3 regions of the Peribacillus sp. V2I11 genome follow, and region 2 is predicted to be linked to each of the others. Evidence: riboswitches for the same ligand, from Rfam matches in the RefSeq annotation. Region 2 holds a riboswitch; each other region holds the start of a gene.
What was found. A riboswitch is a leader RNA that binds a small molecule or an ion and turns the genes downstream of it on or off. The one in region 2 is predicted to bind S-adenosylmethionine.
Positions count from the first base shown of each region.

Region 1: linked by a shared signal. The riboswitch ahead of QFZ73_RS16415 (methionine ABC transporter ATP-binding protein) and the one ahead of QFZ73_RS05490 (methionine ABC transporter ATP-binding protein) in region 2 are both predicted to bind S-adenosylmethionine.
Region 3: linked by a shared signal. The riboswitch ahead of QFZ73_RS04325 (Fur-regulated basic protein FbpA) and the one ahead of QFZ73_RS05490 (methionine ABC transporter ATP-binding protein) in region 2 are both predicted to bind S-adenosylmethionine.

Region 1 covers NZ_JAUSYW010000001.1:3,361,013-3,370,813, reverse strand. The annotation lists gene QFZ73_RS16450 (SRPBCC family protein) at 1-90, shown strand, start outside; gene QFZ73_RS16445 (dienelactone hydrolase family protein) at 231-824, shown strand; gene QFZ73_RS16440 (Fur-regulated basic protein FbpA) at 844-1,038, opposite strand; gene QFZ73_RS16435 (Fur-regulated basic protein FbpA) at 1,064-1,273, opposite strand; gene QFZ73_RS16430 (M20 family metallopeptidase) at 1,467-2,666, opposite strand; gene QFZ73_RS16425 (MetQ/NlpA family ABC transporter substrate-binding protein) at 2,713-3,585, opposite strand; gene QFZ73_RS16420 (methionine ABC transporter permease) at 3,607-4,257, opposite strand; gene QFZ73_RS16415 (methionine ABC transporter ATP-binding protein) at 4,271-5,293, opposite strand; SAM riboswitch class I at 5,678-5,788, opposite strand; gene QFZ73_RS16410 (GNAT family N-acetyltransferase) at 5,930-6,403, opposite strand; gene QFZ73_RS16405 (nuclear transport factor 2 family protein) at 6,490-6,858, opposite strand; partial or broken gene QFZ73_RS16400 (hypothetical protein) at 6,915-7,280, opposite strand; gene QFZ73_RS16395 (hypothetical protein) at 7,338-7,643, opposite strand; gene QFZ73_RS16390 (amidohydrolase family protein) at 8,107-9,417, opposite strand; gene QFZ73_RS16385 (zinc-dependent alcohol dehydrogenase family protein) at 9,611-9,801, opposite strand, start outside.
Region 2 covers NZ_JAUSYW010000001.1:1,121,109-1,130,909, reverse strand. The annotation lists gene QFZ73_RS05505 (iron-containing alcohol dehydrogenase family protein) at 1-783, opposite strand, end outside; gene QFZ73_RS05500 (MetQ/NlpA family ABC transporter substrate-binding protein) at 846-1,667, opposite strand; gene QFZ73_RS05495 (methionine ABC transporter permease) at 1,723-2,391, opposite strand; gene QFZ73_RS05490 (methionine ABC transporter ATP-binding protein) at 2,378-3,394, opposite strand; SAM riboswitch class I at 3,464-3,568, opposite strand; gene QFZ73_RS05485 (MBL fold metallo-hydrolase) at 3,863-4,687, shown strand; gene QFZ73_RS05480 (hypothetical protein) at 4,791-4,979, opposite strand; gene QFZ73_RS05475 (YheE family protein) at 5,065-5,268, opposite strand; gene QFZ73_RS05470 (YheC/YheD family endospore coat-associated protein) at 5,332-6,528, opposite strand; gene QFZ73_RS05465 (YheC/YheD family endospore coat-associated protein) at 6,525-7,892, opposite strand; gene QFZ73_RS05460 (YheC/YheD family endospore coat-associated protein) at 7,896-8,966, opposite strand; gene QFZ73_RS05455 (YheC/YheD family endospore coat-associated protein) at 8,983-9,801, opposite strand, start outside.
Region 3 covers NZ_JAUSYW010000001.1:897,485-907,285, reverse strand. The annotation lists gene QFZ73_RS04365 (aminopeptidase) at 1-297, opposite strand, end outside; gene QFZ73_RS04360 (aldehyde dehydrogenase family protein) at 681-2,168, opposite strand; gene QFZ73_RS04355 (MFS transporter) at 2,439-3,644, shown strand; gene thiE (thiamine phosphate synthase) at 3,685-4,317, opposite strand; gene thiM (hydroxyethylthiazole kinase) at 4,298-5,113, opposite strand; gene thiD (bifunctional hydroxymethylpyrimidine kinase/phosphomethylpyrimidine kinase) at 5,110-5,916, opposite strand; gene thiW (energy coupling factor transporter S component ThiW) at 5,885-6,406, opposite strand; gene tenA (thiaminase II) at 6,422-7,111, opposite strand; TPP riboswitch at 7,201-7,306, opposite strand; SAM riboswitch class I at 7,465-7,569, shown strand; gene QFZ73_RS04325 (Fur-regulated basic protein FbpA) at 7,746-7,934, shown strand; gene QFZ73_RS04320 (aspartyl-phosphate phosphatase Spo0E family protein) at 8,186-8,380, shown strand; gene QFZ73_RS04315 (GNAT family N-acetyltransferase) at 8,450-8,956, opposite strand; gene QFZ73_RS04310 (GDSL-type esterase/lipase family protein) at 9,175-9,801, shown strand, end outside.

The DNA of each region.
Region 1 (9,801 bases), 2.2 Mb from region 2:
AGGTTTTCTTATTCCTCGGATTCAGATAACCTCGTTTTCACTTTTGAAATATACCCAGAATCTGAAGGAACTAGAGTTAGTTTCCATTAACATGGACGGATATGATCTTAGTTTGGCAAACTTAAAAGCATTTATAGAAGGAAGAGAACTTCCCTATGCCTAATAATTTATTTGAAAGTCAGGGGATATGTCTTAAAGGCTAAATAGTATTTTACTAAGGAGGGTTAAAAATGCTGCACATTCAGAAAGATTCCGATACTGTCATCATTGTCATTCACGAAATATATGGACTGAACCAACATATGCAGGGTTTTTGTGAGTCATTATCAAATCAGGATTTTGATGTCATCTGTCCTAATTTGTTAGAACGGGAAACGCCTTTTGATTATTCCCAAGAGGAGGCTGCTTATCGACATTTTATGGAGAACATAGGCTTCACAGGCGCTTTGCATAAAATAAAGGAAATATTATCGGAAATAAAAGGTGAATACCAGAAGATTTTCATCCTTGGATTCAGTGCAGGGGCAACTGTAGCATGGCTGTGCAGTGAGGAAGAATGTGTCGATGGAATAGTTGGATTCTACGGTTCCCGTATTAGGAATTATGCAGAATTAGCGCCACGATGCCCTGCACTGTTATTTTTCCCACTAGAAGAGCCATCATTTAATGTGGACGAGTTAATTTCAGCTTTAGAGAGAAAGAATGTCGAAGTTCATAAATTCAACGGAAAACACGGATTCAGTGACCCTTATAACTCAAACCATCATATAGAATCAGCTCAAGAAGCCTTTAGCAACATGATGAAATTTTTTAAGGAACATTAATGGAGGTTCCACATTCAGCCTAATGCCGTTTTGCACTGATCCATTGTATCGAGCCCGCATCACTATGGGGATGACAGTCATTTTGAACCTTTTTATATTCCATTTCCAATTCTTTTAAGGTTAACTTCATTAGCTGTTCCACACTCTTATTTACAGTATGGATCATAAGTTTATAGATTAATTCCTTCCGCTTTTCTTCCACGCCCTTCTTCATTTCACCCTCTCCTTTTATTCTGACATTATATGAAATGATGTATCCTCAGACAGGGGGAATGATCGTCGGATTCCTTCTCTTCGGTTTTAGTTATTTTAATATATTCATTCTCTAAATCGGTTAAGGTCAATTCAAAAAGATGGATGTCATTCTTTTTATAAACTCCCTTGTTAATCAACTTGTTGATTAGGAAGTTTCTTTTTTTCTCAATCGCTTTACGTAATAATATCCCCATGATAAATCCCCCTTTATAGGATGTATTGAAAGAAAATCTTTCGACTTGCCCATTCACAAAAAAACCGGAGACACCTCTTTACATGAAAGAAAAGTCTCCGGTTTTCCGGTCAATTAACCTATAAATCCTATTTAATTACTTGGTATTATTATTTTAATAATACTAACTCTGTGATCCGCAGTCAACAATTTTTTTATTGCTTCGCTTCATGAAAAGCCGTTTTCACTTTATCCAACAGGTCTTTATCCGAAATCAATTTATACCCTGTAAGTGCAAGGGCTTTTGCTCCGGTCAGGATGGCTTTGTCTCCAGCAGGAGATTTGGCACATTCTCGGAATTCATTCGTATGGGCAATCAGCTCATCATGTCCAATTTTTATATAAGGATGTGCTGTCGGCACTACATGGCTTACATTACCTGCATCCGTCGAGCCAAAGCCACTCTCTTTTCGAGGAGCCACCGCTTCCCCTAATTGAGCCAGTTCTTCTTTTAACAGTTCATCCAGGACTGGATTAATGACAAAATCGAGTACTTCATTTTGGAAACGTTCAACTTTAACCGTACTTCCTGTGGCAAGTGCTGCCCCTTCGGCAACAGCACGTATTTTATTGGATACTTCTTGGCAAAGTTTCCATGTTGTTGCTCTAATGTAAAACCTGGCAGAAGCATATTCAGGAATGATGTTAGGAGCTTCCCCGCCATTGGTGATGATTCCGTGAATTTTGACCTCGGCTGGGAGCTGCTGGCGCAAAGCATTAATGCCATTGAACAGCTGAATCACCGCGTCAAGTGCATTCACGCCTTCTTCAGGTGCAGCTGCTGCATGCGCTGACTTCCCGTAGAAATGAAAATCAAGGGGGTCGACAGCCAAAAATGGACTTGTGACACGCGTTTGCCCGGCAGGATGGATAAGGATGGCCGCATCCACCGCATCAAATAGACCGTGCTTCACAAAGCTGCCTTTTGCGCTTCCATTCGGCCCGCCTTCTTCAGCCGGTGTTCCGAAAACGATCACCTCTCCGCCCGTTTCCTCCAGCACTTGAGCCAGGGAAATGCCTGCTGCAACACTCGTTGTGCCGATGATATTATGGCCGCAAGCATGACCTAAACCCGGCAATGCATCATACTCGGCTAAAAAGGCAATGGTGGGCCCTTTCTTTGAAGAGGTTTTTTTGGCGATGAATCCTGTTTCATGCCCTGCTATATTGCGGGTCACTTCAAATCCTTCATTTTGAAGTATTCCGGTTAATGTATCCGAAGCGAAGAACTCTTGATTCCCAATTTCGGGTTTGGCATGAATGGCTTGACTTGTTTCAATATATAATTCGGAATGAAGGTCGATATGATCTTCAATGATCTGCTTATGCTGCTTCAGCACTAATTCTCTCGCCATACTCTGATCTCCCCTTTTTCTTGAATCGATCTATTTGTTCTCACCTTTACTTTTCATTAGCTGGCTTTGTCCATGCATCCTGGTAATTCACTAATTCATCTACGGAAACATATGCAGGAATGGTGTTTCCTTTAAACGTTTTTTCAATGAATGCCTCCACTTTTTTCGATTGATAAAGCTCCACTAATTTTTGCAGCTCAGGACGATCGGCATTTCCCTTTTTAACTGCAATGATATTAATATATGGTTTCGCGGTTTTGCTTTCATGGAATAATGCATCTTTCAAAGTAAGGCCTGCTTCGACGGCAAAGTTATTATTAATGGCTGAAGCATCGGCATCGTCCAATAGACGCGGGGTATTGCCGGCAGCAACAGGTTGGATTTTCAAGTTTTTCGGATTTTCCTTAATGATTTCCAATGATCCCGATCCATTGAATTCCTCTTTCAATGTAATCAATCCAGCTTCTTGAAGAAGGAGTAATGCACGGCCAAAGTTTGTTGCTTCATTCGGAACGGCTATCGTGGCACCATCTGGAAGATCCTTCAGATCTTTGTGTTTTTTCGAATAAAGGCCCATAGGTGCAATGACAGTCGACCCGATGGCCTCTAATTTCAGATTTTGATCTTGAACGAATTCATCGAAGTAAGCGACCGTTTGGAATGAATTGGCATCAATTTCCCCTTCACTTAAGGCAAGGTTCGGTTGGATATAATCATTGAAAGTGACCAGTTCAATATTCAGTCCCTCTTCTTTCGCCAAATCGACAATGTATTCCCATGTTCTCGTATCCCCGCTGCTGACACCGACTTTCACTGTTTTCACATCATCCGAACCGCCTGATGCACCCTCTTCCTTCCCGCATGCTGCAGCCACGATGGCCAATGCCAATACCATGATCGTTAATAAGATTTTCTTCATTTCTCCTACCTCCTGTTATTTTTATCTTCTTCTGATTTTTCTTGAAACGAAATTCCCGGTGGATTGCAATAATTGAACGATGATCACGAGTGCCGCCACTGTGACGACCATCGTCATCGTATCGAACCTTTGATAACCGTAAGCCAAAGCCAGATCTCCGACCCCGCCTGCACCGACGGCACCTGCCATGGCCGTAGATCCAACAAGCCCGATTGTCGCTGTTGTAAATGTAAGGATCAACGAACTAAGTCCCTCGGGAATCAAAAAGCGATAAATGATTTGCCATGTCGTCGCCCCCATCGCCTGTGCTGCCTCGATGATGCCTTTGTCCACTTCCAACAGGGAGTTCTCCACAAGCCGGGCAATATAAGGAGCCGCGTAAAAGATTAGCGGAACAATGGCCGCATTCGTTCCGATCGCACTGCCGACAATCATTCTGGTAAACGGAATAAGTGCTACAAGCAAGATGATGAAAGGAACCGACCGTAATATATTGATGACGGGGTTCAATACATTGAAGATCCATTTATTCTCCAGGATGTGACCCTTTCTTGTAATGACAAGCAGGATGCCGAGCGGAAGCCCAATCAATCCGGAAAATACCAATGAGATGGCTACCATATAAAGTGTGTCACCGAAAGCTGTCGACAGCTGATCTGCCGTTATTTCCATTCCCCAAAGCGTATTACCCATTTATCTGCACCTCCTGGACGAGAATCCCCTCATCTTTAATATATTGATAAGCCTTGTCCACCTCATTTTTGTTCCCGGTCACTTCAATGATCAAATTCCCGAAAGGCGTTTCCTGGATTTCAGAAATATTGGCTGATAAAACACTTAAATGAACATCATATTTCTTCGAGATCGTTGAAAGTAAAGGAGTACCCGAAGTAGTCCCAATAAAATTAATTTTCCAAATAATCGGAATGTGGGACCCTATGCCTTTTAAGAAACTTTGTGGAATCTCATCATGTATGACCGTTCTCACGAAGTTTTTTGCAATATCCGTTTGCGGTTTGGCAAAAACTTCGAAAACCGAACCTTGTTCAACGACGCATCCGCCCTCCATGACCGCTACCTTATTGCAAATTTCCCTGATGACAGACATCTCATGAGTGATTAGCAGAATGGTAATATTGTATTCTTTATTAATTTTCTTTAAGAGCTGCAGAACTGCACTCGTTGTTTGTGGATCCAATGCAGATGTAGCTTCATCACACAATAAGATTGATGGATTGGTAGCCAATGCTCTTGCAATGCCGATCCGCTGCTTTTGACCGCCGGATAATTGTTCCGGATAACTCTTTGCTTTGCTTGATAAGCCAACGAACTCCAACAGCTCGGCTACCCGCTTTTTGATTTCTTTAGCCGGAGTTCCCGATAAAATCAGCGGCATGGCGATATTATCAAAAACGGTCTTTGAATTCAGCAAATTGAAATGCTGAAAGATCATCCCGATTTTTTTCTTTTCTGCCCGTAATTCCTTCGGGTTCAATTTGGTTAAATCCTTGCCCCCAACAATCACCTGTCCATCTGAAGGATGTTCAAGCAAATTGACCAACCTGATCAACGTACTCTTCCCGGCCCCGCTGTAACCGACTACACCGAATATATCCCCCTTTTCCACTGTCAAATTAATGCCCTTCAAAGCCTCAACAGTCTGTTTCTTTGTTTGATAAACCTTTTTAACATTTTGAAACTCAATCATCCAATCTCCCCCCATGCTGTTTATTTGTACGAATTCATTATCCAGAGAGAAGAGCTTTGCAAAGTTTCATAATGATAGGGTTAAATTCTGCGAAATTTACGAGTAACTGCGTGAAACTCACGAGTAACTACGCCAAACTCACGAGTAAATCTGCGAAACTCACGAGTAACTGCTCAAAGCTCACGAGTTTATGATCACAATTACGAGTACTGCTCGAATTTCACGAGCAATTGCGCGAAACTCATGAGTAACTGCACCCATTCTCCAAATAACCATATACATTTTGAATAAACAAAAGAGGCCTCTTCCGTCATCAGACAGAAGAGGCCTCTTTTAGACATAAAAAAGAGTAAACTCTTAAATTAATTATCTAAGGAAAGCTCCTTCTTATCTTTCAAACTTTCGTCCGTTGGAATTAGCACAGTATTTTTACAAAGTAAAAACCCGCTGCCGAGGTATCATAGGGCCAAGTCCCTCCACATCTCTTGATAAGAATTAACGTTATATTTAATTATGTCCTTCACTATATATTCAATTTTCTCTAAAGTCAACCATATATTTCATTGTTCTAAATATTTTCACAGTATAGTGAATTGACACTTTTTTAATTATATTAATATAATTTATACTTCTATTTCATAATGATTTGCTCATTCTCCATACAGGGTATTTTTCATTTTCTTCGCTTATCTTCAACATGCCTGAACTCGTATATAAACGAATCGCCCTTTGATTATCCGGAGAAACCCTTAAATGATATTCGGATACATTGAATTGCCTGAAAAAGTTTTCTGCGTAGCGAACCAATTCCTTGCCAAGGCCTTTACTCCGGAATTCGGGAATAAGATAAAATAGATTCACATAGCCGATTTCAGTTCCTTCATACTCCCGAATTTGAAGTTCCATTTGTCCAATCGGTTCTTGGTCCTTTTCAATGATCACTTGTCCATCCGGAAATTTGCGGACCCTTTCTTTCATTCTTTGCAGATATGTATTTTCATCTCCAAAACCATCTTCAGATCCAAAACTTACAACAAAAGAATCTTTCCTGAATTTAATGATAATATCTTTATCTTTGTCCGTATCAATGGTCCGAAAGATCAGCTTCATCCACCCCTATCATTTTAGTGAAATAGTTTTCAAATAGGTAAAACTCATTTCACTTACGATCTTTTATGATATTTCACTATCAGGGCTTAAAGAGGCCCTTTCGTTTTTGTGCCTTGATGAAAAAACATTTGCCATCTTCCATTCGTACATTTCCAGATTGAACTCCTTAGGGTATGTTCCACTTTATCTTCATCAAAAATCCGGTACGTGGTTAACACGGTATCATCAGACAATTGATGCATATCAAATTGACTTAGTGTCATTTTAACCGCTGCGGCCCCCTCTTGCCCCAAAAAATCGCTTTTAGACCATATGTTACCCGAACTGCCGAACTCGAAGAAATCATCTTTCAATAATGATGAAAGCTCTTTTGGAGATGTACGGACTTCAGATTTTAACAATTTCTCCTCCAGTTGATGCAAATGCTCCTTTAACACTGAAGATTCACTTTCCATTCATCTTGTCCTCCTTTTACCATTAACGGAAACAACCTTTCAGCACCTGTAATACCTCAATTGATGAACTTATGCAATTCATTAATCTCTATGTTAGTATGTCTTTTGAATGATTTTGGAAAACCTAAATTATAGCTATCATCTATTATTTCCTTAAATATTTCCAAATCATTTTTTTCAATAATATATCTAATTCCATAATGAGATTGGGCATATAACTCTTTATGTTTTCTTCTTTGCTTTGCCCAATCTTCCCTGCTCTTCAACAATTCAAAATTAATTACTTCAGATAATGGGTCCGTAGCCTCAACTCCATCCATGGTAACTGCAACGTACTCGGCTAATCCTTCATCAAACCATTTCGGAACGTCTTTAATTTTATTTTCCTTAAGATATTTAGCCAAAAAATAATGTGTATACTCGTGGCGTAAATCTTTTCTAAAGAACCATTCATCTGCTTCTCTATTAAGGGAATCGGGTTATTCCAAGGCTATTAAATTATAATTATTATCAAAAAAAGCTCCGATATTTTCTAATTCACCATACTTTTGTAATTCCTCTAATTGCTCAAATATCACTATATTTAACCCGACATTTGGATCTATCTTCCCAAAAATATTAGATAACTCTTTATTAAGATTCGTTATCTCATTAATGATTAGATTATTCAATTCATTATTTTTCGAATTGAAAATTTTCAACTCATCAAAAGACTGGTGTACTTCACTTTTTAACAGTGCTTCCGTTCTATTTTTTTTTGATAATATATGATAAATACTTACCAAAATAATGGATCTAGGTCAATATTTGGGATAATAGTTTTTTTAAGGATACTTTATTACCCCTTAATATAAACAATTTCACATAGTATATCGGTTTATTGTAAAGGGTCTTTAGTAAACCTTTTTACATTGTTCCCAACCTTATTACTGTATTAAAAGAAGAAATTCTACAAATGAGGAATATGCTAAGAAAGCAGATACCTACTGTGATAAGTGACAAGTTATTTAAAGTAACCCCACTTCTTAATATCAATCTATTCCTTGTATCCCCTCCTTTTATATTTGCGTTTTCTGTTGAATTGGTAAATAACCTAATAATCCTTTGAACCCAAAACCCTTTTATTCCGTCCTACAACCGATTAATTCGTCCTCCACCCCATTCCCGGCCCTTCATTGAATCCATAAAAAAAAGCAGCTGCAAATGGCAGCTCCTTCTTCTGTGCATACGTTTGTTTTCCCATCATGGTTATCGTGATAGGGTACCTTGCAGACGATTCGTTTCGGCGATTACTTTTTCTTCATCGATCGTTAAGCAGCGGCCATCTTTCACGACCATTTTGCCATCAATGTATACATCACATACATCATTTCCGCGTGCTGCATAAAGCAGGTGCGAATAGGCTTCACTCAGCGGCTGCAGATGTTCTTTGTCATATGGGTAAATGGTGATGAAATCTGCTTTTTTACCAGCTTCCAGTGACCCTGTATGGCCCATGCCAATGGCTTCGGCGCCCATTCTAGTGGCCATGGCGAGTGCTGTTTGTGCCGGGAATTTAGTGGCATCCTTATACATTCCTTTTTGCAGTAATGCAGCGGTCCTCATTTCTTCAAACATATCGAAGTTGTTATTGGAGGCGACGCCATCTGTTGCTACTCCCACTTTAATGCCTGCATCAAGAAGGCTGACGACATCGGCAATTCCAGATCCGAGCTTCAGGTTACTGATTGGATTATGGGCAACGCGAACATCGTGCTGTTTTAGTATCGCCCGCTCTTCATCGTTGAGAACCACACCATGTGCCATCACGGTAGGCTGATCGAACAGTCCTAGACGGCGAAGGTGCTCGACAGGACGGGATCCGTAAACTTTTTCGATGTCGAGGATTTCAAAGTCCGTTTCCGATACGTGAATGTGCACCATCAAATCATTCTCTTTTGCAATCCGTGCACTTTCCATAATCGCTTCAGGTGTACAGGCATATGGGCTATGTGGTGCAACCATGGTAGTCATGCGGCCATCGGCAAACGTTTTATAGTTTTTTGAAAATTGCTCAGCCCCCATGAGGTTCGCTTTTTGGTCTTTTTCGGTACCCAAGCTGAAGATCGTGTAGGAAAAGGCTCCGCGCATTCCTGTTTCGCCTATCGTCTCCATGACAGCACCTGCATCTATTCCATTAGGATTAAACATATCCGAAAATGTCGTGGTTCCTGATTTCATCATTTCCATAATGCCAAGCTGAGAGCTTACAGAGGCGATTTCCGTTGTAAACTGGCTTTCAATCGGCCATATTTTCGTTTCAAGCCATGGCTTCAGCAGCATATCGTCCCCGATACCGCGTAAAAGGGTCATTACAATATGCGAATGGGCATTCACAAGACCTGGCATAATCCATTTCCCGCCAAGGTTGACCACTTGATCTGCATCTGCCAATTGTTGTTCATCATGCTGGCCGATGTAAGATATGGTATGATCTTGTACAATCATCATGCCGTTTTCAAAGATTCGATTTTCCTTATCCATAGTAAAAAATGTAGCATTCACATATATTGTTTTCATAAGTATTCCTCCAAAGTCGTATCATGTATCAACATGTTCTATTCCGCATTCTAAACTAGCACCTTACAGGTAATCAAGTAATTCCATATTATCAGGGGCCATTTCCATTTACCTTAGGAACCTATTGGAAGAGCTCCAAGATGAATGCTTCATCCGTTCAATCAGCAAACCACATAGTGGATGCATTGCAAAATCAGTTGTTTAAAAAAAGCTTCCCTCTATTGCTCTCATTGGTTTCGGTTACAATAATGGCTTCTTGCACATCTTGAAGGCTGTAGTAGGAATCCGGCATCATGAACTTCAACCTTTCATCATTAATGAACCCCATCAATAGGTGAAACGTTTCATGCCAAGTTTGAACGGAAGCCTGCTGATTCCAATGCC
Region 2 (9,801 bases):
GCCATTGTGAATGGAGTGGGCACCGGCAACGCGCAAGTACTGGTCGCCAAAGCCGCCAACTAGACCACTGGTGATGATGTTCGTTTCAATTACACGCTGCAGCGCGTCTGTCCATTTACCCTTTTCCAAATCAGCTAAGGCTTCCTCGCCATATGTCAATAAAACTTCCTGGCATTGCCTTGCGGCTATATGGGCCAATTCAATACAAACGGACTTGGTGGCAAGCTTTTCGGCCAGTGCATTGCCCTCATACCATTTCGCCAATGTATCGCCGATTCCAGCCCGTAAATAGTTAATAGGCGAATTCAGAAGAATTCCTGGTTCGATAAATAACATCCAAGCGCTTTTTTCATGAATATCATAGCGGACATATGAACCATTATCATCATAAATGACACTCAACGGTGTCCAGGCAGCGCAGGTGGAAGCTAAGGTAGGAATGAGGATGATTTCCTTTTGAAGCGAGTTTCCGGCAGATTTGGCGAGGTCGAGCAGCTTACCGCCGCCAATGCCGATTAATGCATCCACACCTTGTTCAAGAGCAGACTTATTGACACGCTCAATTTCTGCGTCACTGCATTCCCCGCCGTATGTGAAAAAGATCGTCTCAATATTTTCTAAGGAAGGAAAAAAGGGTTCAGCAACTTCCCATGATTTTCTTCCATGAATAACGAGCACTTTACGAATGTTCCATTTACTCAGTTTTGCTTCCAGGTTTTCAAGGACATTAGCTTTACAGGCGTAATAAGCGGGGCCGCTGCGGACCTCCAGTAAGGTATTCATATTCTTTCTCCTTAATGAAAGGCCTGTTCCCAGTGAAGGGGAAGCAGGCCTTGATTATTTGATCAATTCATCCAGTCAGGTTTTCCGAATCCGGCAAATTTGTCATCGATCACTTTTTCAAACTGGTCGGATTCCACTACTGATTTAATATCCTTGGCAAATTGAGCGTCTATATCTTTTGTATTCACTGCAACAACGTTTCGATACATATCCGGCATTTTTTCTAAAACAAGGGCATCCTTTAGGTCCATTTTCGCTGCAAGAGCGAAGTTGCCAGGGACCGCTGATAGGTCAACACTGTCTGTTGCCCGTGGCAATTGAGCGGATTCCAATGGTTTGAGCTGGATGTTTTTTGGATTTTTCGTTACATCCTTTTCAGATATTTTTAAAGGATCGACATCCGGATCGACTTCAATCAACCCTTCATCCACCAGCACTTTAAGTGCACGTGCGAGGTTAACCGGATCATTGGGCACTGCAAGGGATGTACCATCTTTAATTTCTTTCAATGATTTATACTTGTTCGAATATATGCCCATTGGTGCTGTTGGAACAATGATAAGGTCGGAAAGCTTTAAATCATTTTCTTTAGCGAAGTTGTCCATGTACACTTTATGCTGGAATAGGTTGGCGTCGATTGAATGGTTGCCAAGCGACTTATTCGGCTGGATATAGTCGGTGAATTCGACGATTTCTATTTTGTAACCGAGATCTTCAAGACCTGGTTTGATGGCCTCTTTAACCATATCGGCGTAGGGACCGGTAGTCGCCCCGATCTTCAATTCTTTTTTGTCTTCAGTTTTTGGGGATGCATCATCGCTTCCGCAAGCTGCTAAGCCAAGGGCAAGTGCACAGACTGATAATAACGAAGCTATTTTCTTCATTTGAAATTCCTCCTGAGTAATGAAATGTATTGAATCATTGAAATAATGACTGATCCTATCGTTTGTTAACAATGTATGAGGCTTTGTCACCAACCATTTGAATGATTTGCACAAGGCAGATCAGCACGACGATCGTCGTGATCATGACTGTGTTGTCATAACGGTAATATCCGTACCGGATGGCAAGGTCGCCAATTCCGCCTCCGCCGATTGTCCCTGCCATTGCAGAGTAACCGATTAGCGAAATGGTCGTTAATGTCAATCCTTGAATGATTCCCGGTTTTGCCTCTGGAAGAAGTACATCCTTAATGATCATCCATGGAGTGGCACCTACGGCAATTGCAGCTTCAATCACTCCTCTGTCTATTTCACGTAATGCCGATTCAACGATTCTTGCAAAAAAAGGTATTGCCGATACGGACAGGGAAACAGAAGCCGCTCTTGGCCCTATCGTCGATCCCGTAAGAAGGTCCGTTAAAGGAAGGAGGGCGACCAAGAGAATGATGAACGGGATTGAACGTACAATATTGACTGCGAAACCGAGAGATCGATTCACGATGCTATTTTCAAAAAATAAATTCCTGGTTGTCGTAAACAGCAATACTCCAAGCGGTAAACCGATCAGCAGAGCTACTGCAAGGGAAACGCCGACCATATAAATCGTTTCAAGAAAGGCTTTATTAAGATCAGGTAAAATATTGACGATGGGATCAAGCAGTGACATGTTTTAACACCTCCACAGAACTGGAACGACTTTTTATATATTCCAATGTCGAATGAATTTGGGTGGCATCGCCAATTAACTCGATGATCAAAATGCCTAAAGGGACATCCTGGATATACTCAATTTTACCGTGTAAAATATTACCCTTTACTGAATGGGATTGGAGAGTATCCGAAAGAATCGACTCACCGGCGGTTTGCCCTTCGAATTGAATTTTAATAATCGTACCTTTACTTTCTTCAAGCAAGTGCGAAGGGAGTTCGAAATCCAGTACACTGCTAATGAATTGCTTCGTTAACTCCTGCTTAGGCTGTGAAAATATTTCATAAACGGGGCCTTCCTCAATTACCCGGCCATCCTGCATGACGGCGACTCGGTGGCATAGTTCTTTGACCACTTCCATTTCATGTGTAATCAACACGATGGTGATACCAAGCTCACTGCTTATCTTTTTCAATAACTGTAAAATCGCTTTTGTAGTTGTTGGATCAAGGGCTGAAGTCGCTTCATCACATAATAGTACAGTGGGTTCATTTGCTAAGGCGCGAGCTATGCCGACCCGCTGCTTCTGTCCACCGCTAAGCTGTGCCGGATAGACATCTTTCTTATCGCTAAGCCCTACGATTTCCAACAATTCCAATACACGTAACCTGATGGCGTCCTTCGATCGATGCGCTGCCTTTAAGGCGAAAGCGACATTTTCATAAACGGTTTTTGAACTGACCAGGGAAAAGTGCTGGAATATCATTCCGATTTTTTGGCGTTGTTTACGAAGCTCTTTACTTGATATAGAGTTTAAATCAATGCCGTCGATGATGATATTTCCACCTGTCGGACGTTCAAGCAAATTCAAGCAGCGGAGTAATGAGCTTTTTCCAGCCCCACTGTAGCCGACAATTCCATACACTTCGCCTGTTTTAATGGTCAAAGAAACGTTATCCACTCCGATAACTCGGTTTTTCTTCGAGACGTATTCCTTTCGGACTGAACGGATTTCAATCATGCGCTTTCCCCCTTAAACATTAAAAAAGCTGCCTCTATCATTCAGAAAGAGGCAGCGAAATTATATCGCGTCTTATCTTTCAGAATGCAATCATTCTGCAGGAAGTGGCACCGTTCCCTAAGGGCGGTTGCCGGACATCACAGGGCCTGATCCCTCCGTCACTCTTGATAAGTAAATTATTATTTTAGAATATTTCAAGTTTTATAATATAATCTATATTATTTGTAAAATTCGACAATGTCAATCGTTTCTGTGATTTTGGAATGATTTTTTATCGTTAAATTTGGTATGGTCCGTTAAAAAAATTCATGGAAAAAGGGCTATTATGCAATAATCCAGCAATTCCATCAAGGTTAATTATTCCAATATTTTCTTGTCAAAAAGGTAAAGTGGTACTACATTTATTATAGTGAAGTTAAAAAAAGGAAGATTAAACTATTTTGGTACAATGATGGGGGAGGCAATTGAATGATAGAGATTAAGACGATAAATGATGTGGTTTGTGTTCACGGGACTCCTGGCGGGAACAAGTCGGGGATGAGTGTTTATGTCTTTTTAACGGATGGCCTATTGATAGATACTGGAGCAGAGATTTTATTGGAAGAGCTTATTCCATTCTATGAGTCCGCAGACTTCGACTCAGTGGCACTGACTCACTATCATGAAGACCATACGGGGGGCGCTGCATGGATACAGGAACATAAAAAGGTCCCGCTTTTCATTCACTCGATGTCGGTTGAGGTTTGTGCAAAGGATGCTGTATATCCTGAATATCGCAAAATTTTCTGGGGAAAGAGAGACGCCTTTAAAGCTGAGCCGCTAGGGAAGGCCATTCATTCCCGTACCCAAACGTGGGAGCCGATTTTTACCCCTGGTCATGCGAAGGACCATATGGTGTATTTGAATCACAGTAATGGCATGCTCTTTTCAGGAGACCTTTTCGTAACGCCAAAAACAAAGCTTGTCTTACGGGAGGAGTCTGTCCCGGTCATCATCGGTTCCATAAAAAAATTACTTCAATATGACTTTGGGGAAGTGTTTTGCTGCCATGCTGGGCATGTGCCTGATGGGAAGGAAATGTTCCGGAAAAAACTCGATTATTTGGAAAACCTCCAAGGTGAAATTTTAAACTTACATTCTCAAGGGCTGACCGTTCATGAAATCCAGCAGGTCGTTTTACCGAACCGCTATCCCCTTATCGAGATATCTGGGCATGAATGGGATTCAGAACATATCATTACATCGATATTAAACGAAAATATTTTAAGTGCGAGGGAGAATGGAACTATTTGAATGTTATCCGTTTAACGGTCTGACTGCATACACATGGAGATGAACGGGATAGGTAAGTCCACATCAAATAAAGGAGAGCCCTCCATAAGAGAGCCCACATAATTTATTTATTGATATTGGGATCTGTTTCATCATAAAAGTCATGTGCTTCTTCGATGTTCTGAAGGTTAGCGACTTCATACACATTTCCGCCCGCCATTCCTTCATTGATGATACGGTCGATATCCAGGTAAACGGAATCCTTGCCATCATATTCGGTATCCTTTAAAAATGTCATTTTTTCTTTATCCAAAATAAATCCCTCCTAGCTTTTTCTTTAGTTTAGGCAAAGGAGTTTTTTTTATTCTGTTTAGGGATTTCATGAATGTAAAGGGGGTTCATTCGTATACATGGAAGATCATTAAATCATGTATCATGCTTTTGAGTTTGGTTTCATCTGTTTCGGAAGGCGGATTGGCTGTCCACTCGATGGATCCATCTTTATGATACAAGGCTTGGACTGCCTGCTTGTTGAAATAAAAGGAAATTTTCCATCCTGGCAGATTCTTATGTAATGGTGCCCATTGAAAATGAGTGATCATATGTATTACCTCCATATATACAGTTTCTCATTTAATTATAATGGAAAACGGCAGATGGAGGTGTTATTTTATTGTTAGGTTGGGAAAAGTTAATTCAATGAAAAGTTTTTTTAAATGCAAAAGCCTATTTGTTTCAATTTCCTCCTCATCGAATTGCATGGGCTTTGAGTTTACTTCGTATATGAAGAGAGAGCCTGATTCGTCTTCCCCTATATCAATGGAAAACTCTCCGAGAAACCCGATTTTTTTTGAAAGTATCTCTCCGCATTTTTGGGCGATAGTCTCTAATTTCAGATTCAGGCTTCTTGATTGCAGGTCTTGATAAGGAAAAAGCTTACCCCCTCGGGGAGTGTGGGTGGTGATTTCCTGAGTTTGTGACATCCTTACCGCTTTGCCGGTCACTTTATAAAAACCTTTTTCATAATGGACGAGAATCCGGTAATCGTAACGATGTCCAAAAAGTTTTTTTGGTATGATCGCCTGTTGAGCAATGTAGCTCCTTTTTAATAAATCCCTTTTTTTTGTTTCCCAGAATGACGCGAAGTCCGGGAAGGACTCACTATGCTTTAAGCTATTGAACAATAGTGTATCATCATCGCTTTTGATTATGGTATAAATGCCCTTTCCTTGGCTTCCTTTGCAGGGTTTAAGGTATATATGCCTGTAGGTCTCCAGGAAAGCATCAAGGCAACCGCTGTTTCGTAAGACCATGGTGGGCGGAAGGTGATTGGTGAGGGATCCATCTTCCATTAATGCTTCGAACATCACATATTTATCTATAAAACAGGGGTTGAATAGATTCATTCGGCATTCTTTAAAATATTTGATGAGATGTTGGAATTCCTCTGACGCCTCATAGCTCCTCGAGGGGATACGGTTATAGACGATGTCAGGTAAGGGCACTTTACATTCGATCCACTTGTTTGAAATGGAGGAAAAAACATAAGCTCTCATCGACTCGGAATGAAGGGCATTTCCTGTGAATGCATACGCCAATATTCCATGTTTCAATAAATATAAGGATAGGTCCCGAAAAAGGTTCAGGTTTCCACCCAAACCTGATTCCTTTTTGGGATTGGAAATAGTTAAAATTCCGACGGTAAGCATCCGGTTACCTGGAAATATTGTGATTGGAATTAGAGGTTGATTTGAATGGACCTTTTTATAGCTGATTTCCTCTTGGGCAGAGCCGGCGAAAAGCTCCGCATTCTCATGAGTGTGGTGCCAATTTTCAGTGGGGATATCGTAAAAAATGTTCATCGCGGCACACTGATTGATTTCGTAATCGTCTGTTCCGTAAGATAAATGGCATAATCAAGGCTTAGCTTTCTGGTCAGCAATTCAAAATCCTTGAGTTTTGGATGGGAGAAGATGGATCGTCCCGGTTTGGAATTGGCTTCAAACATCCAAACCTGCCCTTTTTTATCCAATCCAAAATCAAATCCTATTTCTGCAATGATGCCATCCAAGTTCTTTTCTATACTGTCACTTAAAATCAGTGCGGCTTCCGATAGCTTTCGTTCGACTTCTTTGGCCTCATCGTCATCTCCAAACAGTTCGGCAACCGTTTTGATGACACCCCCGCTTTTAATATGGGTCGTGACGCTGCCGGCGCCGGCGATTTTTGCGGCGATAGCGGTTACCTGCCATTTTCCATTACTGTCCTTGTTCGTATGGACCCGGAAATCCACTGGACGTTTTTCAGATCGAATTAATGGGATGCCCTGCTGCACGATAAGGTTCTCAAGCGGTCGGTCGTGAAAAATATGTTTAACGATGGATTCCAATGTGGAAAACTTTTGCAGTTTATTTTCTTTTGCTTCATTTGTATAGCGGCAATAGTAAACATCCTCATGCTTATCATAAAGAATTTGGTGAATCCCTAGACCGAGGCTGCCGTGAATGGGCTTTATATAAACTTGCCGGTAATGGGAAAGAAGGGTTTCCACCACGGACATGGATTGAAATGGATACGTTTCCGGCAAATAAGGCAGTGCCCGCTCATCTGCGCATAACCTTTCATTTACATCCCATTTATTGAAAAACCCAGGATTATACCATGGAATGGTATATTCTTTTTGAAATTTTTGCTTCACTTCTTTAGGTCCATCGCGGTTTTCCATCAACCGATTCGGGAGACGGTCATAGATGACGTTAGGAAAAGGAAATTCATTAATGTGCCAGTCATCGTTATCAAATACATAGCCTTTGATAGTCTCCTCATCCCAATTGATTACATTCTCTCCAAAAACAAAGGGGATACAGCCTGTGGTCCTGCTAAGCGAAAGGAGCTTTGAGAAAAATTCCGATCTCTCCCCTAATGGTTTGTTTGAAAGGCCGGTGAAGCCTGAAGAAAAAATTCCGACAAGCGGTCCGATATGGATGCTCTTGCCGTATATGAACAAATGAAGGGGGATATCGGTATGATCGAATATTAGAGATTCCGCAAGACTTTCCGATAGGACGATTGATTGATTGACTGCCGGGTTTTGTTTGACGATGGCAGGACATGAATGTCGTCCGAAATAAATTAATTCAATCTCTGCCAAATCTCCAAGCTCTGAAGGGTAGAAGAGAACATTGCCAGGGATAGCGGCAATTTCGGCAGGATAAGTCTTTCTCACTTTCTATTCACCTGCTTTCTGAAGATGTTCGGCTAAATACTGGCTATATTGAAACGGTGCGCGATGAATATCTTTCATGGTCTCCGGCTGTAGTGCCTGAATGATTTTCCTTCCGGGCTTCGAGTTAATGTCCATTATCCATATTTGGCCTTTTTTATCGATGCCTAAATCAATCCCCAACTCGAATAATCTTTCAAAGACAGCCTCGGTTTCTACGGGCAGGGTTCGAAGGATATGCTGAATCTTTCGTTCGACAGCAATCGTAATCGTTTCCGGGTTTCTTTTGATGAAAGTATCCAGTGAAATGGCTTCCCCGCCTGTGGCAAGATTTGAGGTAATTCCGTCTTTTTGCCCCGTACGAATTCCGCGGCCCCGTTCCATCCAGTGATTCTTCTCGTTTTTTTGAAGTAAAATCCGTAAATCAAATGGCTCGTTATTTTGGTTGCAAAGTTCCAAATATGGCTGGCAGAGGTAACGGTATCGATTTAATAAATGCTGCAGCCATTTGTTAAGCTGTGATTTGGAGGAGAATTGGCGGTCATATTTGGTGCCCTTTTTCGTCATGGATACCAAAGTGCCGTCTTCGGTATTTGAAAGAAGATAGATTCCTGTACCGCCTGCACCGAATTCAGGTTTGATGATGATTTTATCCAGACGTTCCAAATGACCGGTAATGTCTTCAGGTGTCGTCACTTGTACGGTCTCTGGAAAAAATGCTTGTAGGTGTGGATGGTTTTTTAGGATTTGGTACACTTCCCACTTACCAGGAAGACCCAGCCCTAAGAAATTCGAGTTATCTTTTAACCAATCGATTTTGTGTCGCGTTTCCGTTGACTCACGGACTAATCCGTGAAAACAGCGATCATATACAAAATCGGGTAAATCAAAAGATGCGGCGATCCAAGTTTCGTTCTCGGCATCAAAACGCTCGCCCTGCACTTTTTTTAGACCCATATCAATATTTTCCGGTGAGAATTTACAAACTTTCATATTAAATGATTTAGCGGTTTTGGCTATCTCGGTGAAGTAGTTGTTTTCATGTGTATCCGACGCGGCCATTAATCCTATTAACACGTGCTAGCAACTCCTTTTATGGATGGTTTTCGCGGTTAAGGGCAAGCATGAAATCTATGATTGACTTTACTGATGGACGAAAGGTTTCATAGTTGCCTTGAAATTTTTTCGAAGGTTTTGAATTCACTTCGATGATCCATGGGTGGGTATCGGTATCCAGTGCCAAATCGATCCCTAGCTCACCGAATGAATCGTCATGGTTTTCCACTAAGGCCTGGGCAGTGTTTTTAGCTAGCCGTACGAGCTTTTGATATATGCGGCTGGCGTCCTGAAGGTCAAATGCTTCCTTTAGAAAATCCGGCCCATTTTTCATCAATCCGCCTTGTGCAATATTGGAAACGATAGTACCAGGGTCCCCAATCCGGGCAACCATTGATGAAACTTTCCATTCAAGCTGATCGTTCCGGTGAAGAAGAATGCGGAAATCAACTTTTCTCTGAGCGGTTTCGAATAGGGAAATCCCTTTTTGAAGAATGAAGGATTGTTTTCTGGAAAATCTTTTTAAGGTTTCATACAACTTTTCATCCGTATCAGCAAAATGCACATCCTGGAGATGTCCAGATTGCTCGATTTTCCATTTTCCAGCTACTTGCGTTAATCTGCAAATATTCCTGCCTTGGCTGCCTGATACGGGTTTAAAGTAGATTACCGAATGCTTTTCTATAAAAGTGAAGAAAGATTCCTTTTCGTTAAAAAGTATCGTCTCTGGTAAATTTGGCAACAGCTCATCTTCTAAGATTAGCAGCTCATGTACATGATGTTTGGAGAGGAAGCTTCCATTGAACATCGGTATCGACCGTTCCTCCAGTTCAGTTTTAAACAGCTTGAAAGAATG
Region 3 (9,801 bases), 220 kb from region 2:
TAGATAAGCAGCTCCGTTTTCCGCCAGTTCGATCGTTTCTTCTGCACGCCACTTTGGATACTCGTGGAACACCTCATCGGGAGCGAGTTCATATTTAGTGCGTGAAACGATATCGTCATTCCAATTAACAATGACATTGCGCGCACCGTTTTCATATGCTTTCTTTACAATGAGACGCACAAGGTCAGCACCCTCTAATGTTGTGTTTACGACCAGCGTTTGATCTTGTTGGATGTTTACGCCGACTTTTACGGCAAGTTCTGCATATTTTTCTAAATTCGTTTGAAAATCACTCATCATTTCAAAACTCCTTTTCCATTTTCTACATTTATAATTGTACTTATTGTCATATAAAAAAGAAACTTTTTACATCGTTTGTGAAAACTTATAGTTAATTAAACGAAGGAGTTCTTTATAACTGGCAAGGAGCCAATATCAATTCGGGTCAGTTTAGTTTCATTCACTTTAGTACCAACCCCGGCATTATCGTATGAGCATATAACCTCCCCAGCCAGCTCAAGCAGCAGCCGGTTTGCCTATCTTGCATTCTATCAACATTATAGAAGGAAAGACTATTGAAAAGGTTTGAATAGTTGCATAATTTAATTATTTGGCACAGTGAATCAATGGACTGAAAGAAAGAGGGCCTCTTTGAGACCCTCTTCTTGATAGTCAAAAACTCACTTGCCCAAATTAATCCAAACGCTTTTCACTTCAGAATAGTTGTCCAGTGCATAAGATCCCATTTCACGTCCGATTCCGGATTGTTTGTAACCGCCGAACGGGGAAGCTGCGTCGAACGCGTTATAACAGTTCACCCACACTGTACCGGCGCGGAGTTTTCCTGCAACATAATGGGCATTGGCTATATCGCTTGTCCATAAGCCGGCAGCCAACCCATATTCACTTGCATTTGCACGGTTAATGACTTCATCTAAATCCTCGAATGGCATTGCAGCTATGACTGGCCCGAAAATCTCTTCTTTAGCAATCGTCATATCCTCTTCAACCCCGGCGAATATAGTAGGAGAAACAAAGTAGCCTTGTTCACCGGGTTTATTTCCGCCGACAAGAACTTCCGCACCCTCGTTTTTCCCTTTTTCAATATAGCCCATTACCCGATTTTGCTGCTCCTGGGAAACAAGCGGTCCAATTTGAGTACTTGGATCTAATCCTGCCCCTTGTTTGATGTTTTTTGCATGGCTGGCCATATCGGCAACAACATTATCATAATGTTTCTTTTGAATATAAACCCTGGATCCGGCACAGCATACCTGTCCTTGGTTAAACATGACCCCATTCAAAGCTCCAGGGATGGCTTTTGAGAAATCCGCATCAGGCAGGATGATGTTTGGCGATTTCCCTCCTAGTTCCAATGTGACCCGTTTCAATGAATATGAAGCGGAACGCATGATCAATTTTCCAACTTCGGTCGAACCGGTAAATGCAATTTTATTTACTTGCGGATGGTCGACAAGTGCTTGTCCGGCGGTTTCACCAAAACCGGGAACGATATTGACGACTCCATCAGGAAAACCGGCTTCAGCCAATAAATCAGCCAGGTAAAGAGCGGAAAGCGGCGTTTGCTCAGCAGGCTTTAATATGACCGTACAACCTGTAGCAAGTGCCGCTCCCAGTTTCCACATCGCCATGAGAAGCGGAAAGTTCCATGGGATGATTTGGCCGACAACACCAACAGCCTCGTGTTTGGTGTAGTTAAAGTAATTTCCGCTTACCGGAATGGTCTGTCCAACAATCTTGGTGGACCAGCCAGCAAAATATCTCATATGTTCTATGGCTAAAGGAATGTCGGCATTAGTAGTTTCACTGATTGGTTTACCATTATCCAACGTTTCCAATTGAGCAAGTTCCGTTTTATTTTCTTCCATTAAATCGGCAAGTTTATACATAAGCCTACTGCGTGCAGCTGCGCTCATTCTTGACCAAGGCCCCTCATCGAATGCTTTGCGTGCAGCTTTGACGGCTAAGTCGATATCTTCTTTATCAGCTTCATAAACATCGGCAAGTTTTTGTCCTGTAGCAGGATTAGGAGTGGAGAAGGTTTTTTTTGAAGCACTTTCTACAAACTGACCATTAATATAGAGCTTTTTTGGTCCTGTTAAAAATTTTTGCAGCTTTCCACTTACTTCTAACGTTAGATTTGTCATAATTACCCTCCTGAATTAAATGATTATCTTGGGCAAAACATGATGACTTATTGTTAACGCTATGATTTATGCCAATTTTTATGATAAATGAAAAAAAGGGAATATTCAATCTATATCATTCGACAGAATAACCAAGATTTCTTCATCATTTTAAAAATGAGGTATTTTTTGTCATGACATGTGTAATTACTATAGCGAAAATGAAAGTTAATAGTTAAAATGAATAAGGATAAAATAACAAGAAGGTCTAAAGTTCTTCAGGAGGAATATATGGGAAAAAATGCGAAAATGATATCGCAGCGTAAGTTACTTGGTGTTGCGGGTCTTGGATGGATGTTCGATGCACTTGATGTCGGTATGCTTTCTTTCATCATTGTTGCATTAAAACAGGAATGGAACTTAACCAGTGAGCAGGTTGGCTGGATTGGGAGCATAAACTCAATAGGAATGGCTGTTGGAGCCGTTTTCTTTGGTGCGATGGCCGACAGGGTAGGACGAAAGAATGTCTTTATCATTACATTATTATTGTTTTCAATTGCAAGTGGCCTGTCTGCAGCAGTCAGTACACTCAGCTTGTTCTTGATACTGCGATTTTTGATTGGAATGGGACTTGGAGGAGAACTTCCGGTTGCATCGACATTGGTCTCTGAAAGTGTTGAAGCGAGTAAAAGGGGAAGGGTCGTCGTCCTTCTTGAAAGTTTTTGGGCGGTTGGCTGGATTTTGGCAGCACTCATATCCTATTTCATCATTCCGGCTTATGGATGGCGGGTTGCATTGTTATTGAGCGCAGTTCCAGCTTTATATGCGCTGTATCTGCGCTTGAAACTGCCGGATTCACCGAAGTATACGGAACTTGAAAAGAAGCAGAGACCATCTGTATTAAGCAATATGAAAAGTGTCTGGAAAAAGGAATACTCCCGTCAGACCCTTGTATTGTGGATTCTATGGTTTTGCGTGGTCTTTTCTTATTATGGGATGTTTTTATGGCTGCCAAGTGTGATGGTCCTAAAAGGCTTCAGCATGATTCAAAGCTTTGAATATGTTTTGATCATGACGCTTGCGCAGCTTCCGGGCTATTTTTCAGCTGCATGGCTGATAGAGAAGATGGGACGTAAATTCGTTTTGATCACATACTTAATTGGAACGGCCGTCAGTGCCTTTTTCTTTGGCTCGGCAGAGGGGTTAGCACTGCTGATAGTTTCCGGGATGTTCCTATCTTTCTTCAACCTAGGGGCATGGGGTGCACTTTATGCGTATACACCTGAGCAGTATCCAACTGCAGTCCGTGGTACAGGTGCTGGGTTAGCTGCAGGGATCGGGAGGATTGGCGGTGTCCTGGGACCGTTGCTTGTAGGGTATTTAGTTGCCGCAGACACCCCGATTTCATCGATTTTCACCCTATTTACAATTGCTATTCTAGTGGGGGCAGTTGCCGTAGCTTTTGGGAAGGAAACAAAGAATACCGTTTTGAAATAAACAAAAGGAAGGGGACTGTATTCAGTCCCCTTCCTTTTGTTTATTTAAAGTCTTTTATTATTTTTAAAAGGGATTCGGAGGCAGTCTTCGGACTATCTGCATTCATGATGGCCGATACGACTGCGGTACCGGATAGCCCGCTATTAGAAAGAGCGGAAATGTTATCGGCAGTGATACCCCCGATGGCTACGGCGGGAATTGATACGCTTCGGCAAATTTCCTCCAGATCCCCAATTGCCATATGAGTTGCATCTTGTTTGGTCTTGGTAGGGAAAACGGAACCGACTCCGATATAGTCTGCTCCATTTCGTTCGGCTTCAAGAGCTTCTTCAAGAGTGGAGACAGATACACCGATAATCATATCTTCAGGAACCATTTGTTTGACGACGGGCAGTGGAAGGTCATCTTGCCCAATATGAATTCCGTCCGCTGCAACCGCAAGTGCTATATCCACCCGGTCATTGATGATAAGGGGAATGGACAGCTCGTTCAATAACTGTTTTAATGCAGAAGCTTTTTTATAAAAGGAGAGTGAGGAATTATTTTTCTCTCTAAGTTGTACGATCGAGACTCCTCCTGAAACAGATTCTACAATGATTTTGGTCAATTTTTCCAATGCTATGGACTCTTCCGTAACTAAATACAGGCTTAAATCAATTTGGGACTTCTTCATTTATTTTCACCTCATGCATCCAGATTTCCTTATCCATTCTTGATATTGCATCGATTAATCGCACACGAAACGTTCCTGTTCCTTCATCTTTTTGAAGGTTTGCAGCAGCTAGTTCCCCTGAAATGCTCATGGTTGAGATACCGGCAATTGCCGCAGAATAGAAATCGTCAGTGACTCCGGAAAAAGTACCGATAAGAGCAGTGGACATGCAACCGGTACCTGTAACATTAGTTAATAGGTGGTTCCCATTGTCGATGATGGACGTATGTTTTCCATCGCTGACCGCATCCTTAGCTCCGCTGACCACGACGATACTATTCAATTTATTTGCCGCTCGTGCAGCCAGCTCTGCATTGCTAATCGCAGATTCCCCCGAATCCACCCCGCGTGTAACGGTATCCCCACCCATCAATGAAAGGATCTCACTCGCATTTCCGCGAATGATTTGGAAAGTAACCTTACTTAGGAGATCTTTGACCTGCTCTGTACGATAGGAGGTGGCACCAACTCCCACCGGGTCCAAAATGACCGGGATATCCAGGGCATTTGCCTTCTTACCGGCAATCTTCATTGCTTCCAAGGCTTTATCATCGATCGTACCGAAATTCAGTACCAATGCATCTGCTAATTTGACCATATCCGCCACTTCTCTTGGGCTCGATGTCATTACTGGTGAACCACCGATGGCAAGGGTGGCATTTGCACAGTCGTTGACTGTAACAAAGTTGGTGATTTGGTGAACGAGTGGTTTTCTTTCTTTTACTTTCACGAATAAATCGGCTGCAGAAACCTTCATTTTAAGTCACTCCGTTCTTTTTTTGAAAATGCATGAAAATGATGGACAGGTCCATGACCTTTACCAATTGAAAAGCTATTTCGTATCGCTTCAGAAATATAGGTCTTGGCCTGTTCGATCGATACCTGCAATGGCAGTCCATTTGCCAGGTTTGATGTAATGGCGGATGATAGGGTACAGCCCGTACCATGAGTGTTTTTTGTATGAATACGCTCTCCCTTGATCCATTGGAAGTCAGTCCCGTCATAAAAAAGATCATTTGGATTTCCTGTTGCATGGCCTCCTTTAAGTAAAACGGCTTTGGGACCCATTTCTTGTATCGAAATGCATGCCCTGTAGAAATCTTGTTCCGTCCGAATCGACAAGCCAGTAAGTACTTCCGCTTCCGGTACATTTGGGGTTACAAGTGTTGCTAGCGGAAGCAAATCCATTTTTAAGGCAGAGACAGCTTTTTCGTCGAGCAAATGGTGGCCGCTTTTGGAAATCATGACAGGGTCAAGGATAACGATGGCAGGCATGAAGGTTTTAAGGGACGCAGCGACAGTTTCCACTATTTCTTTTGATCCAAGCATGCCTATTTTTACTGCATCGACCGGAATATCTTCAAAGATAGCAGCAATTTGATCTGATATGATAGCTGTTTCAATTGGCTGTACTGAACGGACTTCCATTGTATTTTGTGCGGTTACGGCTGTGATGGCAGACATCCCAAAGACCCCATGTGCAGAAAATGTTTTTAAATCCGCTTGTATTCCAGCACCGCCCCCTGAATCAGAGCCTGCGATGGTTAATGCTGTTTTCATAAAAAAACCCCTTCATATAATTATTTTTTAGAAGTATTTTAAGTAATATGAAAGCTAAAATCGCACCTGCGAATGAACTGAGCATAAAAGCCGGTAAAAAACCAAAAAGAGCAGCTTTTTCTCCCAATAGGAGGATGGCAAGTGGATAACAGGCTAGGGAACCGAGAATGCCGGTCCCAATCACTTCCCCAAAACAAGCGAATTTTAAGCTTTGTGTTTTTCGATAAAGGATGGCAGCTAAAAGTGCCCCGATCATGCTGCCGGGAAAGGCGAAAATTGAACCGGTACCAGACATGTTTCTAATGATGGAAACTAAAAAAGCTTGTGTCACAGCATAAGCAGGCCCCAATAGGACGGCCGTCAGGACATTTGCCAAATGCTGAATAGGAAAGACCTTTGCAAATCCTGTTGGGATGAAAATAAATGAACTGGTCAGCGTCGTTATAGCCGTGATCATGGCAGTCAACGTCAGTTTCTTGATAGGATTCATCATCATGTCAACATCCTACAGCGGCCAATCCTGCTCATTTTGAACCATATCCCAGAATAAATATTCATATCGGGAAGTAACCAAAAAGTGCTTTTCTAATCTAAGAAGCTCCTTTTCTGGCATGCCTTCCGTCAACTCTTCCAACAAAGCGATCAGCCACTTGTGTGCTTCCCCGAATTCAGGAGATGAATAGGACCTTATCCAATCTGCATAGCGATTGTTTTCCAACGCTGCTCCATTTTGTTCTTTTAATAGCAAACCGATTTCATAATAATCCCAAGCGCAGGGCAGGAGACAGGCGATCAAATCTGCCAAGGTCCCATGCTGAGCTGCATTTAGCATGTAACCTGTATAGGCTAGAGTGGTTGGAGTGGGCTCTGTATCTTCCAATTCCTTGGAACTGATTCCGAATTCGGAAGCATAATGCCGATGAATATCCATTTCCACTTGAAGGGTTTCATTTAAAATACTTGCAAACTTTGCCATGGTTTCGATGTCATGAGCTTTGATGACACCTAAAGCAAAGAGCTTGGAATAATCCATGAGATAGATATAGTCCTGCTTCAGGTAATAGGCAAATTTCTCTTCAGGAAGCGTGCCGTTTCCAATTGCCTGGACAAAGGGATGAGAATGGTTCCTTTTCCAAATCTCTTTTGCCCGCGCATGTAGTCTATCACTGAATGTTTCTAATTTAATATTCTCCATTGTTCATCCTCCTTTAGAATGGATCCCCTTGTTAATAAAAAACCCCGTTCCTGAATACGGAACGGGGTAGATGGATATAGCCTGTAAATGGACGATATCATCCACTTCCCTCCGCCGGTATAAGCCGGTTCAGGTTCAAAGGGTCCGGAACTAATTCCATCTCAGTCTTAAAAAAAAACTCCCCTAGTGGTGTGAATTGTATGTAATTACTGACATCATATCAGAAAGACAAGAAAATGCAACCGGTAATTGAAAGAGAGATCACTTTGTGTCCAGGAAAAAAGGGAGAACCAGGTAATTGACTTTTGATGATTATTAAGATAAAATCATGTCTACATCATTTATATATCGAATTCTTATCCAGAGAGGTGGAGGGACTTGGCCCAAAGAAACCTCGGCAGCGGACCCGTTATGGGAACTGTGCTAAATCCAACAAGCATATGCTTGGGAGATAAGAAGAGCCGTACGGACACTGTCAGCCTCTTCTTGAATTAGAAGGGGCTTTTATTTTTGGGAAATAACGTTTAGTGACATAATAGAAAAGGTATATATAATTTGGTGAAAATCAAACAAGTTGATAAAGTTTAGCTAACTAGAAGCTGGCTCAAGGATGACTAGGAAAGGAGCCATTTACATGGCAGAATTATTTAAGAGGATTGAACAGAGGAAGGCAATGCTTATTGAAGAGTTATTGGCCAATGGAGTATACAAAACCTCTGATGAAAGGCACCTTTATGATGCCCCATTAAAAGTACTTGAAGATGAATATAAAATTGTTATAAATAGACATAATAACGAGTCACCTTCTGAATGGATGACATAGTAAGCGATGGACTATATTTTGGGTTCTTGTATTAGGGATATGATGTAAGCATTCGCAGTCTACACTAGTGGGTGCTTTTTTTGCGTTTAATAGAAAGTGACACAAAATATACATAATATAAGAATAAATAGGTGTTTTGTCACATTTACCCTATAAAATAACACATTTAATTTCTGGAAAATAGTTGATTTTAACTAGTAGTTTCATTATGATGAAAGTGTAAAAATATTGAATAAATGGGGGGTGCTATAATGCTTTGCCGCAAGGTAACTATAGAAAAAGTAGAAGAGAAGAGACAAGAGATGCTCAAATTGGCCGCGATTTACGGCTTAACAAGTCTGCTGACTGTTCAAGCCAGTCAAGAATTGGATACGCTATTAAATGCGTTAACAAGTAAAAGAGATTCTGAATATTTTTCCCTCCAGAAAGCATATAGGTATTTTTAAATTAGTCAATTTGACCTCGATTAATCTAAAAAAAGCTACTGCTCAAGGCAATAGCTCTAAAGAATTATTTTAAATATCGACACGTTTACCAAGAATGATCAAATCCCGCTCAATGCCATCCAGCTCGGCAACCTGGGGTAAATGAGCCCATTCTTCAAACCCGAATTTGGAAAAAAGCTTAAGGCTTGGTGTATTGTGGGCGAAAATGAAACCCAATAGAGTCTTAACACCTAATTTTGGACTCATTTCAATTGCCTTTTGAATCGAAATTTGTCCGATTCCTTTTCCCCGGAAATAATCATCAATATAAATGCTGATTTCGGCAGTGGAATTATATGCCGGTCGGCCATAGAAGGATTGAAAGCTCATCCATCCTGCAGTATTCCCTTCTATAGTAATGATATATAGCGGTCGGCTTTCCGAATGATGTTCCTCAAACCATTTAACCCTCGATTGGACGGATACAGGTTCCGTATCTGCCGTGACCATTCTTGAAGCAATTGTCGAATTATATATTTCAACAATTCTGGGTAGATCAGATAGTTCTGCCACTCTAAACTCTATGTGCTCTTCCATGATTTAAACTCCTAACTATCATTTATTCAATCACGAGAATGAAGGGTTATCCCGTTTTTTGTTAAGGGACGGTGAATGACACCCAATCCATTGAAAGTTTTATATTATCATACACTCCTTACTCTTTATCTGACAATTCTTTTTTGTATGTTAAGACTGCGGATTTTTTGGGTATGTAAGATTAAATACTTCTAGTAAAAAGACAAGAGGGGAACTAAATGAAAAAATTGGCAGGGTTATTGATTGCTGTACTAGTTATATGTTTTGCTGCATATGAATTTCAGGCCTCGGAGTCGGAAGATGTGCAAAGGGTGATGGCTTTTGGAGATTCGTTAACCTATGGAAAAGGGGATAAGGACGGTGAAGGATATATAGAAGGCCTGGAGGATGAATTGAATAATCCGGAATCGGAACAAAAAGTGAGTTTTTGGAATTACGGAATAAAAGGCCAGGAAACGGATGGGGTGATGAAACAGCTTGATGATTACCGCATTAAAACGAAACTTGATGAAGCCGATACTTTCATCGTTTATATTGGAACGAATGACTTGATCAATAGTAACGGAGGGGACTTGGAGAAAATAAGTGTCCGAAAAATCAATGAGGGTAAACGGGAGTATATCAGCCATCTGAATATGATTACATCAACACTGTTGGAGGCAAACGGTAAAGCTGATATTCTGGTAGTGGGACTATATAACCCAATTAAAGGTAATCAAAAACTTGAAAAGCACATTCGCAATTATAACCAGTCAATAAAGGGAATAGCGGATAAAGATAAAAGGATGTTATTCATTCCTACGAATGATCTTTTTGAAGATAAAAAGAAAACAGAGTATTTCAGT